2 regions of the Blastococcus jejuensis genome follow, and region 1 is predicted to be linked to the other one. Evidence: predicted binding sites of a transcription regulator. Region 1 holds the regulator's gene; the other holds the start of a gene.
The links. Region 1 encodes LexA, which represses DNA repair genes until DNA is damaged. Its sites were predicted from a motif close to TCGAACANNTGTTCGA; they were not measured.
Positions count from the first base shown of each region.

Region 2: the regulator LexA is predicted to act here: its motif matches at 4,803-4,818, upstream of ABD644_RS05595 (DUF222 domain-containing protein).

Region 1 covers NZ_BAAAVV010000002.1:13,881-23,156, forward strand. Annotated here, with positions in the region: gene ABD644_RS03810 (DUF349 domain-containing protein) at 1-220, opposite strand, end outside; gene ABD644_RS03815 (class III extradiol ring-cleavage dioxygenase family protein) at 261-983, shown strand; gene miaA (tRNA (adenosine(37)-N6)-dimethylallyltransferase MiaA) at 980-1,903, shown strand; gene dapF (diaminopimelate epimerase) at 1,900-2,769, shown strand; gene ABD644_RS03830 (hypothetical protein) at 2,773-2,979, opposite strand; gene hflX (GTPase HflX) at 3,118-4,572, shown strand; gene ABD644_RS03840 (phosphatase PAP2 family protein) at 4,636-5,358, shown strand; gene ABD644_RS03845 (hypothetical protein) at 5,330-6,391, shown strand; gene lexA (transcriptional repressor LexA) at 6,467-7,228, opposite strand; gene ABD644_RS03855 (LysM peptidoglycan-binding domain-containing protein) at 7,444-8,040, shown strand; gene ABD644_RS03860 (hypothetical protein) at 8,202-8,990, shown strand.
Region 2 covers NZ_BAAAVV010000002.1:389,355-396,254, reverse strand. Annotated here, with positions in the region: gene uvrC (excinuclease ABC subunit UvrC) at 1-1,580, opposite strand, end outside; gene ABD644_RS05600 (MerR family transcriptional regulator) at 1,643-2,560, opposite strand; gene ABD644_RS05595 (DUF222 domain-containing protein) at 2,636-4,798, opposite strand; gene uvrA (excinuclease ABC subunit UvrA) at 4,981-6,900, opposite strand, start outside.

The DNA of each region.
Region 1 (9,276 bases):
CGGGTGCGACCGCGTCGGGCGCCGGCTCGGGGGTCGGCGCTGGGGCCGGCTCTGGGTTCACGGCGTCGGGGGCGACAGCCTCGGGTGCGGGGGCCTCGGCCCCCGCGTCGGGGGCCGCTGGTTCGGTGTTCACCGCCTCCGCCACGACAGGTTCGGTGGTCTCCGCATTCGGCGGAGCGGCCTGCTGCACCCCGTTGCCGGGGACGTCCGTGCTCGACACGCTGGGCAGTCTCCCACGGACGGTCCGGGACACTCGTGTCGTGACCACCGACGCCGCCACCCCGGCCACGCGCCCGGCCTCTTCCGTGGCGGTGGCCTTCTGCCCGGCGCCACCGCTGCTGCACCCGGCGGTGGAGGGGCGGGCGGCCGCGGAGACGACGCGGCTCCGGGGTGCCTGCCACGACGCGGTGGCCGCCGTCCTCTCGGTCCGGCCGGACGTGGTGGTGGTGGTCGGCGGCGGAGCGGCCGCCGGCGAGCGATTCGGACCCGGCGACGCCGGGGATCTGCGCGGTTTCGGCGTCGACGTCGAGGTGCCCTTCGACGGGCGCCCGCGGTCCGACGGTCGTCGGCCGCCGCTCCCACACCTGCTCGCGGCCTGGCTGCTCGACGAGGCCGGGTGCACCGCGACCCGCACCGGCGTCGGCCCGGCCGACCTCGGCGCACTCCTGGCGTCCCTCCCGGGCCCCGTGGGTGTCCTCGCCATGGGCGACGGATCGGCCCGGCGGACCGTCAAGGCGCCCGGCTACCTCGATCCGGCGGCCGGCCCGTTCGACGCCGCCGTCGCCGCCGCGCTGGCGGCCGGCGACGCCGCGGCGCTCGCCGCCCTCGACCCGGCCGAGGGGGAGCGGCTGCTCGCGTCCGGCGTCCCGACGTGGCGCGCCGTGGGCGCCGCCCTGGCCGACCGCGCGGTCAGCGCCCGGCTGCGCCTGGACGAGGCGCCCTTCGGCGTGGGCTACCTCGTCGCCGACTGGTGGAGCAGATGAGCGTGCTCCCGCCGGTGGTCGCGGTGGTCGGCCCGACCGCCACCGGCAAGACGGCGCTGGCGGTCGCCCTCGCCCAGCGCCTGGGCGGGGAGGTGGTCAACGCCGACTCGATGCAGCTCTACCGCGGCATGGACATCGGCACCGCGAAGCCCTCGCCCGACGAGCGGGGCGGCATCCCGCACCACCTGCTCGACCTGTGGCACGTCCGCGAGGCGGCGTCCGTGGCCGAGTACCGGCAGCGCGCCCGCGCCGAGATCGACCGGCTGCGGGCGGCCGGCACGGTGCCGCTGCTGGTCGGGGGCTCGGGGCTGTACGTGCGCGCCGTCGTCGACGAGCTGGACTTCCCCGGCACCGATCCCTCCGTCCGGGCGCGCTGGGAGGCGGAGCTCGCCGCCGTCGGCCCGACCGCGCTGCACGCCCGGCTGGCCGGGCTGGACCCGGCGGCCGCGGCCGCGGTGCTGCCCAGCAACGGACGGCGCATCGTGCGCGCGCTCGAGGTGATCGAGCTGACCGGCGGGCCCTTCGCCGCCTCGCTGCCCGAGCCCCGGCCGCACTACCCGGTGGTCGCCGTCGGCCTGGACCGGGACCCCGCCGCGCTCGACGAGCGGGTGGCCCTGCGCGTGGACCGCATGTGGGCGGCCGGCTTCGTCGAGGAGGTGGCGGCGCTGGCCGAGGACGGCCTGCGCGAGGGGCCGACGGCCTCGCGCGCCCTGGGCTACGCGCAGGTGCTGGCGCAGTTCGACGGGAGAATGACCGCCGAGGAGGCGCGCGAGCGCACGGTGAGCACCACCCGCCGGTTCGTGCGCCGGCAACGCTCCTGGTTCCGCCGGGACGCGGCGCTCACCTGGTTCGACGCCGCCCGGCCCGACCTGCTCGACGCCGTCACCAGGCAGATCACCGACCGTACGATCGACCGGTGACGACTCCCCGGGTGCTGATCGGGCACGGCACGGAGAACGACTTCGTCGTCCTGCCCGACCCCGACGGCACCACGTGGCCCGAGCGGCGGCTGGACGAGGCGATGGTCCGCCGGCTCTGCGACCGCCGCGCCGGCCTCGGCGCCGACGGCGTCCTGCGTGTCGTCCGGAGCGTGCACGTGCCCGATGCGGCCGACGTGCTCGGCGGCGACCTCGACGCCTGCGAGTGGTTCATGGACCACCGCAACGCCGACGGGTCGCACGCCGAGATGTGCGGCAACGGCATCCGGCTCTTCCTGCACGTGCTCGTCACCGAGGGACTGCTCGACCGCTCGACCTGCGAGGCCGGCGTCCTGGTCGGTACGCGCGGCGGCCCGCGCCGGGTGGGCGTCGCCTCGGGCGGGGGCTACTGGGTCGACATGGGCCCGGCGCGCGAGTTCGGCGCCGGCGAGGCCCGGGTGGGCGGGCGCGACTTCCGCGGCCGTGCGGTGTCGATGGGCAACCCGCACCTGGCCGCGCTCACCGACGTCGACGTCGACACGCTCGACCTCACCCGTGCGCCGTCGTTCGACACCGACCTGTTCCCCGACGGCGTGAACGTGGAGCTGATCAACGTGGTCGAGCCGGGCGCGCACATCCGGCTGCGGGTGTTCGAGCGAGGCGTGGGGGAGACGCGGTCCTGCGGCACGGGTGCCTGCGCGGCGGCCTACGCGGCCCTGGCCGCCGAGGACCGGTCCGAGGGGACCGTCGTCGTCGACGTGCCCGGGGGCCGGCTGTCGGTGCAGGTGACCCCCGGGACGACGGTGCTCACCGGCCCGGCCGTCGTCGTCGCGGCCGGCGAGCTGTGCGCGGAGTGGCTGGACGCCTGAGGATCAGGCCCGGTCGTCGTCGTCGGTGGGCGCCTCGGGCATCATCGATTCGCCCTCCGTCCCGGGGCTGCCCTTCGGCTCCCCGCGCCCGCTGTCCTGGTCGGGTCCGCCGCCGAACAGGTTGCGCGGCGGGTTGAGGCCCTTGGGGTCGCGGCCCGGGTCGTCGAGCTCCTCGTTCTCGCCCGGCCTGCTCGCTCCGCTCTCGCTCATGGCGTCCTCCTGCGTCGAGGAATCGGTCGTTCCTGCCCTACCCGGTCGACGGCGGGATGCACTCGGGCCTCGGATGTGTTGTAGCCGGTGATGACAACTCAGATGCCTCTTTCCGGGGCACGTGCCACGCTGGAGCCGATGACGACCGCCCCCGAGAGCCTCCCGTTCGACCGGAGCCCCGACCCGACACCCTCCACCGACCGGTGGGAGGAGTCCGACGACACCACCGGCTCCTACGCCCTCGAGGCGCGCGGGGCCCTGCGCCGGGTCGCCGGCCTGTCCACCGAGCTCGCCGACGTCACCGAGGTCGAGTACCGGCAGCTGCGCCTCGAGCGCGTCGTGCTGGTCGGTGTCTGGACAGAGGGCACGCAGGCCGACGCCGACCGTTCCCTGGCCGAGCTCGCGGCCCTCGCCGAGACCGCCGGCTCGCAGGTGCTCGAGGCGGTCAGCCAGCGCCGCGACAAGCCCGACGCCGCCACCTATGTCGGTTCGGGCAAGGCAGCCGAGATCCGCGACATCGTCGCCGCGACCGGGGCCGACACCGTCATCTGCGACGGCGAGCTCACCCCCGGCCAGCTCAACCAGCTGGAGAAGGTGCTCAAGGTCAAGGTCGTCGACCGCACCGCGCTGATCCTCGACATCTTCGCCCAGCACGCCACCAGCCGGGAGGGCAAGGCCCAGGTCGAGCTCGCCCAGATGCAGTACATGCTCCCGCGCCTGCGCGGGTGGGGTGAGTCGATGTCCCGCCAGGCGGGTGGTCGCGTCGCCGGCGGTGGCGGCATCGGTACGCGCGGTCCGGGTGAGACCAAGATCGAGACCGACCGGCGGCGGATCCGGTCGCGGGTGAGCAAGCTGCGCCGGGAGATCGCCGGCATGGCGACCGCCCGCGCCACCCAGCGTTCGAGCCGCGACCGCAATGCCACGCCCAGCGTGGCGATCGCCGGCTACACCAACGCCGGCAAGTCCAGCCTGCTCAACGCGCTGACCGGGGCCGGCGTGCTCGTCGAGAACGCGCTGTTCGCGACCCTCGACCCGACCGTCCGGCGGGCGCAGTCGCCCGACGGCCGCGAGTACACCCTCACCGACACCGTCGGCTTCGTCCGGCACCTGCCCCACCAGCTGGTGGACGCCTTCCGGTCCACGCTGGAGGAGGTCGCCGCCGCCGACCTGCTGCTGCACGTCGTCGACGGGTCCGACCCCGACCCGCTCGGCCAGATCGACGCCGTCCGCGTCGTGCTCGGCGAGATCGACGCCGCGGCCGTGCCCGAGGTCATCGTCGTCAACAAGGTCGACGCGATGAGCGAGGACGACATCCTCACGCTGCGCCGCGCCCTGCCCGGCGCGGCCTGGGTGTCGGCGCGCACGGGGGCGGGGATGGACGCGCTGCGCGAGCTCATCGCCACGCGGCTGCCCCACCCGGAGGTGGACGTCGACGTGCTGGTGCCCTACGACCGCGGCGACCTCGTGGCCCGCGTGCACCGCGACGGCGAGGTGCTCACCGAGACCCACGAGGGCACCGGCACCCGGATGACCGCCCGGGTGGACGGCGCGCTCGCCGCGGCGCTCGAGGAGTTCGCCGTCCCGGTCGGGTGAGGTCCGGGTCAGGCTCCGGCTCGTCCAGGTCACAGGCAGATCACAGGCCGGTACGGTGACCTCGTGACGAGCGGGGTGGTCAGCGACGCCGACGTGCCCGCGCGCACCCGCGGGATCACCGCCGGCCGACCTGCGTGGTGGCTCATCGTCGCCGCGCTGGTCGTCGGCGGGCTCGTCACGGCCGATCTGTTCACCCGCGGCTGGCTGGAGCGGATGGACCTCGAGGTCTCCGAGGTCGTCAGCGACTGGGGACTGCAGGAGTCGATGGCCTACCCGCTGGTCTGGGTGGTCACCCAGCTGGGTGGCCGCGCCACGATCCTCGTCGTGCTGGCCGTGCTGGTCGGGTACCTGGCCTGGCGGCGGCGGACCCTGCTGCCGCTGGTCCGCGTGCTCGTCGCCCTCGCGCTGCTCACCGCGGTCGTCTACGCGGTGAAGTGGGGGACCGGCCGCACCGCGCCCGGCTTCCCGGGTTCCTTCTTCTTCCACGAGGACGGCGCTTCGTTCCCGTCCGGCCACGTCGCCAACGCCGTCCTCATGTGGGGTGTGGCGCGGTGGCAGGCCGTGGAGTACGGCCTGCCGATGCGCGTGCAGCGGGTGTTCTGGTGGCTCAGCCTCGTCGGTCCGGTGGCGACCGGCGTCGCGATGGTCTCCCTGGACTTCCACTGGGTCACCGACGCAGTCGTCGGCGCGTGCGTGGGCATCGTGCTGTTGGGCGTGGTTCACGCACTGGACGCAACCGTTCTGTCACGCTGGGTTCGTGCCCGAGCAGGCCGGCAGACCGCGTAGCGGCGTCCGGGGGCGACTGCTGGCGACCGGAGGTCTCCTCGGCGCCGCACTCGTCCTCGCCTCCGGCATGCCCGCGGCCGCCGAGGACGCCACCGCTCAGGCGGCCGCCGGCGCGCAGGTCCGCTGCCAGATCACCGACCCGCGGCTCGCCGAGCTCTCCGGGCTGGTCGCCGTCCCCGGCCGGCTCCTGGCCATCAACGACGGCGGCGACCAGATCGATCTGTACGTGCTCGACGCCAGTTGCGCCGTGATCGACGTCCACACGACCGCCGTGGACCCGTTCGACCCGGAGGACCTCGCGATCGGCGCCGACGGGACCGTCTGGGTGGCCGACACCGGGGACAACGGCGCGAGCCGGCCGACGATCGCGCTCGTCGCCCTGCGGCCCGACGGGACCACGAACCTCTACCGGCTGACCTACCCGGACGGCCCGCACGACGCCGAGGCCCTGCTGCTCGCCCCGGACGGGACGCCGTACGTCGTCACCAAGGAGGTGCTGGGGGCCAGCTCGGTGTACCGGCCGGCGGCGCCGCTGGTCGACGGCGGGACGATGCCACTCGCCAGGGTCGCCTCGGTGGCCATGACCCTGACCGGCACGCCCGGTGGTCCGGTCGGCCGCGCCGGGCAGCTGCTGGTCACGGGGGGAGCGGTCGCGGGCAACGGGCATCACCTGGCCCTGCGGACCTACACCGACGCCTACGTCTGGCCGCTGACCGGATCCGACGTGGTCGCGGCGCTGGCGGCCGAACCGGTCCGCGTCCCGTTGCCGGACTCCCCGCAGGGGGAGGCGATCAGCTTCACCGAGGACGGTTCCGCGCTGGTGGTGGCCAGTGAGGGCACCCCGAGCGACCTGACCGTCGTCCCGGTCGTGAGCGGCCTGCCCGCCCCCGGCACCACGGCCACCGGGCCCACGCCGAGCCTGACCGACTTCACGAGCTCGGGGCTCTCACCGATCACCTCGGCGGTGATCGCCGCGCTGACGGCCACCGTGCTGGTGTGGCTGGGCGGACTGTTCCGGCGCCGCCGGCCCTGAGTCTGACGGCAGCGAGCCGGACGGCGCCGGGCCGGACAGCGCCGGGCCGGACAGCACCGGGCCGGCGGCCGGGTGTCAGACCCGGCGGAGGACGCTGACCACGCGCCCCAGCACGGTCGCGTCGTCGCCCGGGATGGGCTCGTACGCCGGGTTGTGCGGGAGCAGCCAGACGTGCCCGTCGCGGCGCTTGTACGTCTTGACGGTGGCCTCGCCGTCGATCATCGCGGCGACGATCTCGCCGTTCTCCGCCGTCGGCTGCTGGCGCACGACCACCCAGTCGCCGTCGCAGATCGCCGCCTCGATCATCGAGTCGCCGGTGACCTTCAGCATGAACAGCGTGCCCTCGCCGACCAGCTCGCGGGGGAGCGGGAAGACGTCCTCGACCGCCTGCTCGGCGAGCACCGGACCGCCGGCCGCGATCCGGCCGACGAGCGGAACGTAGGTCGGCGCGGAGACGTCGACGCCCTCGGGGACGCCCGGCAGCTCGGTGACCGTGGCGCTGGCGTGCGGCGAGTCGTCGGGGAGCCGGACGTCGAGCGCGCGCGGGCGGTTGGGGTCGCGCCGCAGCCAGCCCTTCTTCTGCAGGACGGAGAGCTGGTGGGCGACCGACGACGCCGAGGAGAGACCGACCGCCTCGCCGATCTCCCGGACCGACGGGGGATAGCCGCGCCGCTCGATCGAGTCGCGGATGACCTCCAGGACCCGGCGCTGCCGCTGGGTCAGGCCGTCGCCGTCGGCGCCCCGGTCGGGGAACGAACGGACGGTCGCCGTCCCGGATGCCGCCGTGGCGTCCCCGGGCGGCTTCCGGCCGCCCGACGTCCCGTTCTTCTCCGCCACGTCGCCTCCTCGTCGGCTGCTCGCGCAGCGCCGGTGATCTCTCGCAGGAACCGTAGCGCGGCGACCCGCTCGGATCAAACACATGTTCGAAGTCGTGCCGTGTCCTGTCGCTTTCGTCGGACCCGTGCGGTAGACATCGAACAGTCGTTCGAATCGAACACGCGTTCGAGGGTGGCGGCGACGACGGGTGTTCGGCGGGTCGGGAGGAGACGGTCATGGGATGCGTGCAGGAAGCCGTGCTGGAGTTCGACGAAGCGGTGCAGGCGCCGTGGCGTCCCCGGTTGGTGTCCGATCCCGTCGAGCCGGCGGCTCCGACCCTGCGCACGGTCCGCCCCCACCCGTCGCGCCGCAGCCCGTCCCGGGTGGGCGTGTGCCGGCCGCCGGCGGCGCCCGCGCGGCCGACCGCTCCGGTCCGCCGCGGCCCCGTCCGGCGGGGCGCGCCCGACCTGGCCGCACGACCTGATCGCGACGGGCCGGGCCGTCCCCGCGCCGCGCGTCGGGCACCGGCGGGTCCGTCGATCGCCCGGCGCGTGCGGCTCACCCGCCGGGCCCGCCGGCTCGCGGTGGTGCTGGCGCTGGCGGGGGCGGTGGCCCTCGGGTCGTGGCTCGGCCCGCTCCTCTCGGGCGACGAGGGCGGCCTCCGGCTGGCCGGGGTGTCCAGCGTCGTGGTCCAGGAGGGCGACACGCTGTGGTCGATCGCCACGTCCCTCGACGGCGAGGGCGACGTGCGCGCGGTGATCGACGAGATCCAGCGGATGAACGGGCTCGAGGGCGCCGACCTCGTGCCCGGCCAGGTTCTCCAGCTCCCGTGAGCGGGGGTGAGGCGCGGCGCGACGGGCTGCCCGGCTCGGCATCGGCAGTCCCGGGCGGTGTCGCCACGGCAACACCTCTACAACCTGAGCGGCCGACTTCGTCAACCCTCTGTGTGGGCGTCTTCACCCTCTGTGGTGGCTCGGACGCTTACGGTCGTCACGTGTCAGGCGCCATGGAAAGTCGTGCAGCGGTGTTCACCAGTCAGCCCCAGGCGGTCGAGGTCTATCAGGCCGGGGCGTGGTGGGCCGGTGAGCTGCTCGGCTGGCGGCACGCCCCCGACGGGTCCTGCCAGGTGTGGGTCCGTGTGGTCCTGGGTGGGGTCGAGGAGACCGCCTGGACCGACCTCGCCGGTCTGCGGCTGCCCGAGCGGCACCTCGCCGTGGCCCCGGAGCCCTCCGTCGCGGCCGACCCGGTCACCCAGAAGCTGCCCCGGGCCACCGCGTCCCGGTCCCAGCGCCCGAGCGTGTCCGACGCGACGGCGAGCCTGCCGATGGTGCGCGACCTCTCCGTCGTCCAGGGCGGTGCGCCTGCGCGGCCGGGAGGCCGGCGCCGCGCGCCCGAGACGGGCGAGGTCCCGGCGGTGGGGTCCGTGGCGGTCACCCGTCCCGGTGGCCGTCGTCGGGCGCCCGAGACGGCCGAGACGCCTGCGGTGAGGCCCGGCGGTCGTCGGCGAGCCCCCGAGACCGGCGAGATGGCCGCCGTGCGGGCGTCGCTCCCGCCCGCCGCCGGGCGTCATCGTGCCGCGGACACCGGGCTGCTCCCGGTCGTGACCGATGCGGGCCCGGCCGCTCGCGCTCCCCAGGACGACACGATCGCCGGTCGCTCGCGCAGTGCGTGGGCGGCGGTCGGCGAGGCCGAGCCGGAGCTCCTGACCCGTCCTATGCGCCTGAGCGACCACGTCCCGCACGCGCGTCGGCCCCGGCTCGACGGTTCGCTCGCCGGCGTCTGACGGGTCCGGTCGCCTGGCGGCCCTTCCCGTGCCCCCCGCTCGGGTCCGCGCGCTCGGCGTGGGGGCCGGCGCCCTCGTGGCGCGTCCGGGGGCCGTCGTGACGGCCGGAGGAGCGGTGCTCGCCGAGGGCCGCGACCCGACGGTTCCGCGGGCGGTCGGGGGACCCTTCGGCGCGTCGTGTCGGCGTGTCGTGTGACTCGTGGGAAGCGCTGTTCCTGCTGGTGACGGCAGTGCCGCAACGGAACACGCCGGGCTTCGAATCGCTTGCACATCTTGTGTTCGTCGG
Region 2 (6,900 bases), 370 kb from region 1:
AGCCCGCAGACGGCGACGTCGACGACGCCCAGCTCGTCGAGCGACCGGCTGGCCGCGGCCACCTGGGGCGCTCCGCCGTCGACGACGAGCAGGTTCGGCGGGTAGGCGAACCGCCGCGGTCGGCCCTCCTCGGCGGCGACGCCTTGCTCGTCGCGCCGGTCCTCTTCCTCCTTGAGGTGCCGGGCGAACCGGCGCCGCACCACCTCGGCCATCGCGGCGGTGTCGTCGGTTCCGTGTGTGACGGAGAACCGGCGGTAGTCGGACTTCTTGGCCAGGCCGTCCTCGAACACGACCATGCTGGCCACGACGTTGGTGCCCTGGACGTGCGAGACGTCGATGCACTCGATCCGCAGCGGGGCGTCGGGCAGCTCGAGGGCCTCCTGGAGCTCGCTCAGGGCGAGCGAGCGGGCGGTCAGGTCGCTGGCTCGCTTGACCCGGTGCCGGGCGAAGGACTCCTTGGCGTTGCGCTCGACGGTCTCGAGCAGGCTGCGCTTGTCGCCGCGCTGCGGGACGCGGAGGCTCACCCGGCTGCCGCGGAGCTCGCTGAGCAGCTCCTCGTAGACGTCGGCGTCGTCCGGGAGCTCGGGGACCAGCACCTCCTTGGGCACCGCCTCCCCCGCCTCGCCGATGCCGGTCTGCTCGTCGACGCCCCCGTAGACCTGCAGCAGGAACTGCTCGACCAGTTCGCCGGTGGTGACCGCCTCGACCTTGTCGACGATCCAGCCACGCTGCCCGCGCACCCGGCCGCCGCGGACGTGGAAGACCTGGACCGCGGCCTCCAGCTCGTCCTGCGCGAAGGCGACGACGTCGGCATCCGTCCCGTCACCGAGGACGACGGCCTGCTTCTCCAGCGCGCGGCGGAGCGCCCCGAGGTCGTCGCGCAGCCGAGCGGCCTTCTCGTATTCCATCGCTTCGGCGGCGGCGGCCATCTCCCGCTCCAGGCGCCGGATCATCTGCTCGGTGCGACCGGCCATGAAGTCGCAGAAGTCGTCGACGATCGCGCGGTGCTGCTCGGCGCTGACCCGGCCGACGCACGGCGCCGAGCACTTGCCGATGTAGCCGAGCAGGCAGGGCCGGCCGATCTGGTTCGCCCGCTTGAAGACGCCGTTGGAGCAGGTGCGGGCGGGGAAGACGCGGGTGAGGGTGTCGAGGGTCTCGCGGATGGCCCAGGCGTGCGCGTAGGGCCCGAAGTATCGGACGCCCTTCTTCTTCGGCCCGCGCATCACCTGCAGCCGCGGGTACTCCTCGTTGAGCGTGACCGCGAGGCTCGGGTAGCTCTTGTCGTCGCGGTAGCGGACGTTGAACCGCGGATCGAACTCCTTGATCCAGTTGTACTCGAGCTGGAGGGCCTCGACCTCGGTGCCGACGACGGTCCAGTCGACGCTCGACGCCGTCGTCACCATCTGCCGCGTGCGCGGGTGCAGCCCGGCCACGTCGGCGAAGTAGCTGTTCAGCCGCTGGCGCAGGCTCTTGGCCTTGCCCACGTAGATGACCCGCCCGTTCGGGTCGCGGAACCGGTAGACGCCGGGCGACTCGGGGATGCTGCCGACCGCCGGGCGGTACGTCGACGGGTCGGCCATGGGTCCAGATTAGGTCGGCGTGCCGACAGACCGCGGAGGTGTCGGCTCCCCCGTCACGGGCGTCACAGCGGTCGGGTGATCCCCGGGACGGTCTCGAGGTCGGAGAGCAGGAGCGCCCGGTCGTCGGCGTCCGCGATGTCGACGGCGAGAGCCAGGGAGACCTCCGCCTGCGCCGCCGCCGCGTCCCCCGCCAGGGCGTGTGCTCGCGCGAGAGCTTCGTGGGCGAAGCCCAGGTCCCAGTCGCCGATGCCGTGCTCCTCGCAGAGCTCGAGGACCCGCCGGGCGTGGTGGAGACACGGCTCGGCCCGGCCGAGCACCGCATAGACCCGGGAGCACTGCCACTCGCCGCGGGCCAGGTTCGCCGGCGCTCCGACCTGCTCCCAGTGGTAGCGCGAGGCATGGGCCATGTGCAGCATCCGGTCGTCCTGGGCCGGCGTGCGGTCCTCGGTCTCCATGAGCCGCCAGACCCCGTTGAACAGGTCGACGGCGAGCGTGCGCTCGTCGGAGCCGGCAACTGGAGCGCCGTCGTCCGGCGGCGGCGCGGGCAGGCCAGCCGGTGCGGTGGCGGGCTCCACGTCGGCCTCCATGCTGGCCTCCATGCTGGCCTCCATGCCGGCCTCCATGCCGGCCTCCATGTCGGTCAGCAGGTGGGTGAGCCGGTGCAGGTCGCCGCGCACGCGGGCACTCCGCGCCTCCAGCCGACGCTGGTGGGCCCGGAGCACCCGCTCGACGACCTCGGGGTCACCACCGGACTCCAGGCACTCGGCGACGCCGTCCAGGGGCACGCCGACGGACCGCAGACGCGCGAGGAGGCGTGCCTCCCGCAGCCGGTCGGCCCGGTACCAGCGGTAGCCGTTGCCGTCGTCGACGCCGTCGGGCCGGAACAGGCCGACGCGGTCGTAGTGCCGCAGCGCCTTGGGGGTCACGCCGACGGCATCGGCCAGCTGGCCGACGGTCATCCGTGTGCCTGCGCTCTCCATGGCGGCGACGGTAGGACCTTGCCCCGCGGCAAGGTCCAGCCCGCTCCCCCGATCTCCTGACACCGGCTCCGCCGGTCAGTAAGGCGGTGGATCGGTGCTGACGGTCAGCCCGGTGGGAGTGGTGACGGTGAGCGTGCCGTCGGAGTCGAGCTCGTAGCGCCAACCCGGAGCCTGGTGCTTGCCGCGGTGGTCGGTGGTGCAGTAGCCAGCCAGGTTCGCCGCACTGGTCTCCCCGAGGGGGTGGCGGGTGTTGTGGTCCAGTTCGCCACCGCGCGGCACCCTGCGGCGGCAGCCGGGGAAGCGGCAGCGACGGTCACGGGCGCGGACGAAACGGTCGAGCGGAGCGGATGGCCGATAGCCGTCGGTGGGGCCGGGCGGGCCGAGTCCGGGGCGACCCGTGAGGTCGTGGGTGCAGCGGTCGGGGTGCCGTGTGCACGCGGGCCGGCTGCAGTGCGCCGTGCGCCGGAGTTCGGGCAGGTCGGTCAGGGCGAGCAGGGCACCGGTGAGCGCGTCGGTGACCGCGATGCGCGGCCGGTCGACCAGTCCCCCGCCGCCCGTCGCAGCCAGCAGGCCGGCCAGCCAGGCACGCTGCGTCTCCTCAGCGGCGGCGAGCGCGTCCAGGGCGTCGACGGCTGAGCTGACCCGGCCCCCGGGGCCGGACTGCCAAGCGGACTCGTCCGCCGTGTCGGCGGCGGTCGCGGTGCGCACCGCCTGCCGGGCTCGTCCGAGAGACCGGGCGGCCTCCAGCGCCGCCAGTCCTGCCTCCTCGACGGCCCGGTCCGCGGCAGCCCACCACCCGTCGCGGACGGGCTGGCCGTTCACCCCCTCTGCAGCGGCCGGCAGATCGGCCGTTCGCTGGGCGGCTGCGGCCGGGTCGTTCGCCGGTTCCGCAGCGGCCGGCGCGACAGACCTAGCCACGTCGTCAGGGTCGCGGCCGGGTGGGTCATCGTGGAGCGCGTCGTCGGCCATCCACGCCAGGAAGAGCGGATCGATCGGACCGGCGCCGATCTGATCGTCGGGCAGCGGCTCGGGATCGGGATCGACGAGCTCGTCGGCGAGCACGCGCCGCTCCATCTCGTCCCACCAATCGGCCAGTTCCGCATCGTCGGCCAGTTCGGCCACGAAGGACGGCTCGGCATCGGACGCTGCCGCGGTCGGCGCATCCGCGCGCCGGTGCGGAGGCGGCTGGGAGTCGGCGGGGTCGTCGATGCCCGTGGGATCGGTGGCCGGCTGATCGCCTCGGTGGCCGGCGAGGGTGCGCAGCAGGGCGCGGACCATCTCGGCGGGCACCACCTGCCCGTCGATCTCCGCCGGCTCGTCCCCGCCGGCCAAGCCGGCGACCGACGCGACCACGGTCAGCAGCACACGCACCGGCGGCAGGTCGTGCTCACCGGGCCGCAGCACCAGGTCGAGCAAGCAGTCGGCCATCTTCTGTCCCCGGGTGCGCACCGGCCCATCCGGGTCGTCGGGGAGCGCATCGGCGTAGGCACCCAGGGCGCGGTACAGCGCATGCGCCTCGGGAACGGTCAGGTCCGAGGTCACCGAGGACATCCCGTCGGTCGCCGCCGACCGCAGGCGCACGCCCCGCTCCGCGATCGCCCGCTGCAGCCGGCGCAACGCGGCCCGGCAGTCCCGCCGGGTCACCTCTCGGCGAGCCTTAGCGCCGAGTTGTGCCGGCGTGGTGATCCGCCCGGCCGCCCAGCGCAGCAGCTCGGCCTCGACCTCCGCCCGCACCCGGTCGTCGGCGATCGGCGCGACGTGCTCGAGCATCGGCCACAGGTGCCCTTGATGCAGTGCCCCGGCCTCCAGCGCGGCCAGCGTGCCGGGCAGCCGGTGGACCAGGGTCAGCGACCTGGTCAGCAGCGACTCGGCGGCCCCCGCGGTGATCGACAGCGCCACCGCGAGCTCCTGCATCGCCCACTCGCTCACCGGGCGCAGCACGTCGGGACGAGCGGCCCACCGAGCCGCGCTCATCGCCCCCGGCTCCCCCTGCGCTCTGTCGGCGGTCGCCGGCCGGGACTCCGCGAACTCCGCCACCGCGCGCGCCCGGACCGAGGTCAGCCGGGCGATCTCCCGGTCGGCGGCCTGGACCGCTCCCAGCGGGCCCTCCGACAGCGCGACCGGCGGAGCGAACTCGGGCCACTCGGTCGATGCGGCCCCTGCCCGCCGGCGTCGGCTCGAGGCCACCGCACGGCGGCGCGCCTCCGCGTACCAATCGCCCGCCGACCCCTCCGTCATGCGTTCGATCATACGTTCGAACAAGCCACGCCACAAGACGAACGCCCTGGTCAGCAGGCATCTGTGGACGACCGGACCGTCTGTGGACGGCGCACCCATCGCTGCCTGTTCCGGGGCGCCCCGCAGCTTCGTCTTCACGCTCGCGCCGGCGATGGGGAGACCCCATCGCCGGCACGAGCGGGTCAGCTGGCCTTCTTGCGACTCCGCTTCTTCGGCGCCGCGGCCGCCGCGACGGCTTCCGGGTCGAGGATCGGGACCAAGTACCGCCCCGTGTGGCTCTCCGGCACCGTCGCGAGGAACTCCGGCGGCCCCTCCGCGACGACGGTGCCGCCGCGGAATCCGCCTTCGGGCCCCATGTCGATCAGCCAGTCGGCGCTCTTGATCACGTCGAGGTTGTGCTCGATGACGATGACCGAGTTGCCCTTGTCGACCAGGCCCTGCAGCACGAGCAGCAGCTTGCGGATGTCCTCGAAGTGCAGACCCGTCGTCGGCTCGTCGAGGACGTAGATACTGCGCCCGTTGGACCGCTTCTGCAGCTCGCTGGCCAGCTTCACCCGCTGCGCCTCGCCGCCGGACAGGGTCGTCGCCGGCTGGCCCAGCCGGACGTACCCCAGCCCGACCTCGGTGAGCGTGCGCAGGTAGCGGGCGATCGCCGGGATCGCGGCGAAGAAGTCGGCCGCCTCCTCGATCGGCATGTCGAGGACCTCGGCGACGGTCTTGCCCTTGTAGTGCACCTCGAGCGTCTCCCGGTTGAACCGGGCGCCCTTGCACACCTCGCAGGGGACGTACACGTCGGGCAGGAAGTTCATCTCGATCTTCAGCGTGCCGTCGCCGGAGCACGCCTCGCAGCGGCCGCCCTTGACGTTGAACGAGAACCGCCCGGGCAGGTAGCCCCGCATCTTCGCCTCGGTCGTGCTGGCGAACAGCTTGCGGACGTGGTCCCAGACACCGGTGTACGTGGCCGGGTTCGACCGCGGGGTGCGACCGATCGGCGACTGGTCGACGTGCACGACCTTGTCGAGGTGCTCGAGACCGGTGACCGTCCGGTGCCGGCCGGGGACCATCCGCGCACGGTTCAGCTGGTTGGCCAGCGTCGTGTAGAGGATGTCGTTGACCAGGCTGGACTTGCCCGACCCCGAGACGCCGGTGACCGCGACCAGCATGCCCAGCGGGAAGGTGACGTCGACGCCCTTGAGGTTGTGCTCCCGGGCGCCCTTGACGACGAGCTCGCGACCCGGCGTCGGCTCGCGCCGCTCCTTGGGGATCTCGATGGCCATGCGCCCGGACAGGTACGCCCCGGTCAGCGACCGCTCGCTCTTCATCAGGTCCTCGAGCTGGCCGCTGACGACGATCTCGCCGCCGTGCTCACCCGCGCCGGGACCGATGTCGACGATCCAGTCGGCGACCTTGATCGTGTCCTCGTCGTGCTCGACGACGATCAACGTGTTGCCCATGTCGCGCAGGCGGACGAGCGTCTCGATCAGCCGCGAGTTGTCGCGCTGGTGCAGCCCGATCGACGGCTCGTCGAGGACGTAGAGGACGCCGACCAGGCCGGACCCGATCTGCGTGGCCAGCCGGATGCGCTGGGCCTCCCCACCGGCCAGCGTCGCGGCGGGCCGGTCGAGGGACAGGTAGTCCAAGCCGACGTCGACGAGGAAGGACAGCCGGGCCTGGATCTCCTTGAGCACGCGGTCGGCGATCGCGCGCTCCCGCTCCCCCAGCTCCAGGGAACCGAGCCACTCGGAGGCCTCACCGATCGACAGGCCGGTGATGTCGGCGATCGAGCGGTCGTTGAGCTTGACGGCGAGGATCTCCGGCTTCAGCCGGGTGCCGTGGCACACGGGGCAGGGCACGTCGCGCATGTAGCCCTCGTACTTGTCCCGCATGTAGTCGCTGTCGGTGTCCTCGTGCCGGCGCTCCAGGAACGGCAGCACGCCCTCGAACGCGGCGTAGTAGCTGCGCTCGCGGCCGTACCGGTTCTTGTAGCGGACGTGGACCTGGTCCGGCGACCCGTGCAGGACCGCCTTCTGCACCTTGGCCGGGAGGCGCTCCCACGGGGTGTCCATGGAGAAACCGAGCTGCTGCGAGAGACCCGTGAGCAG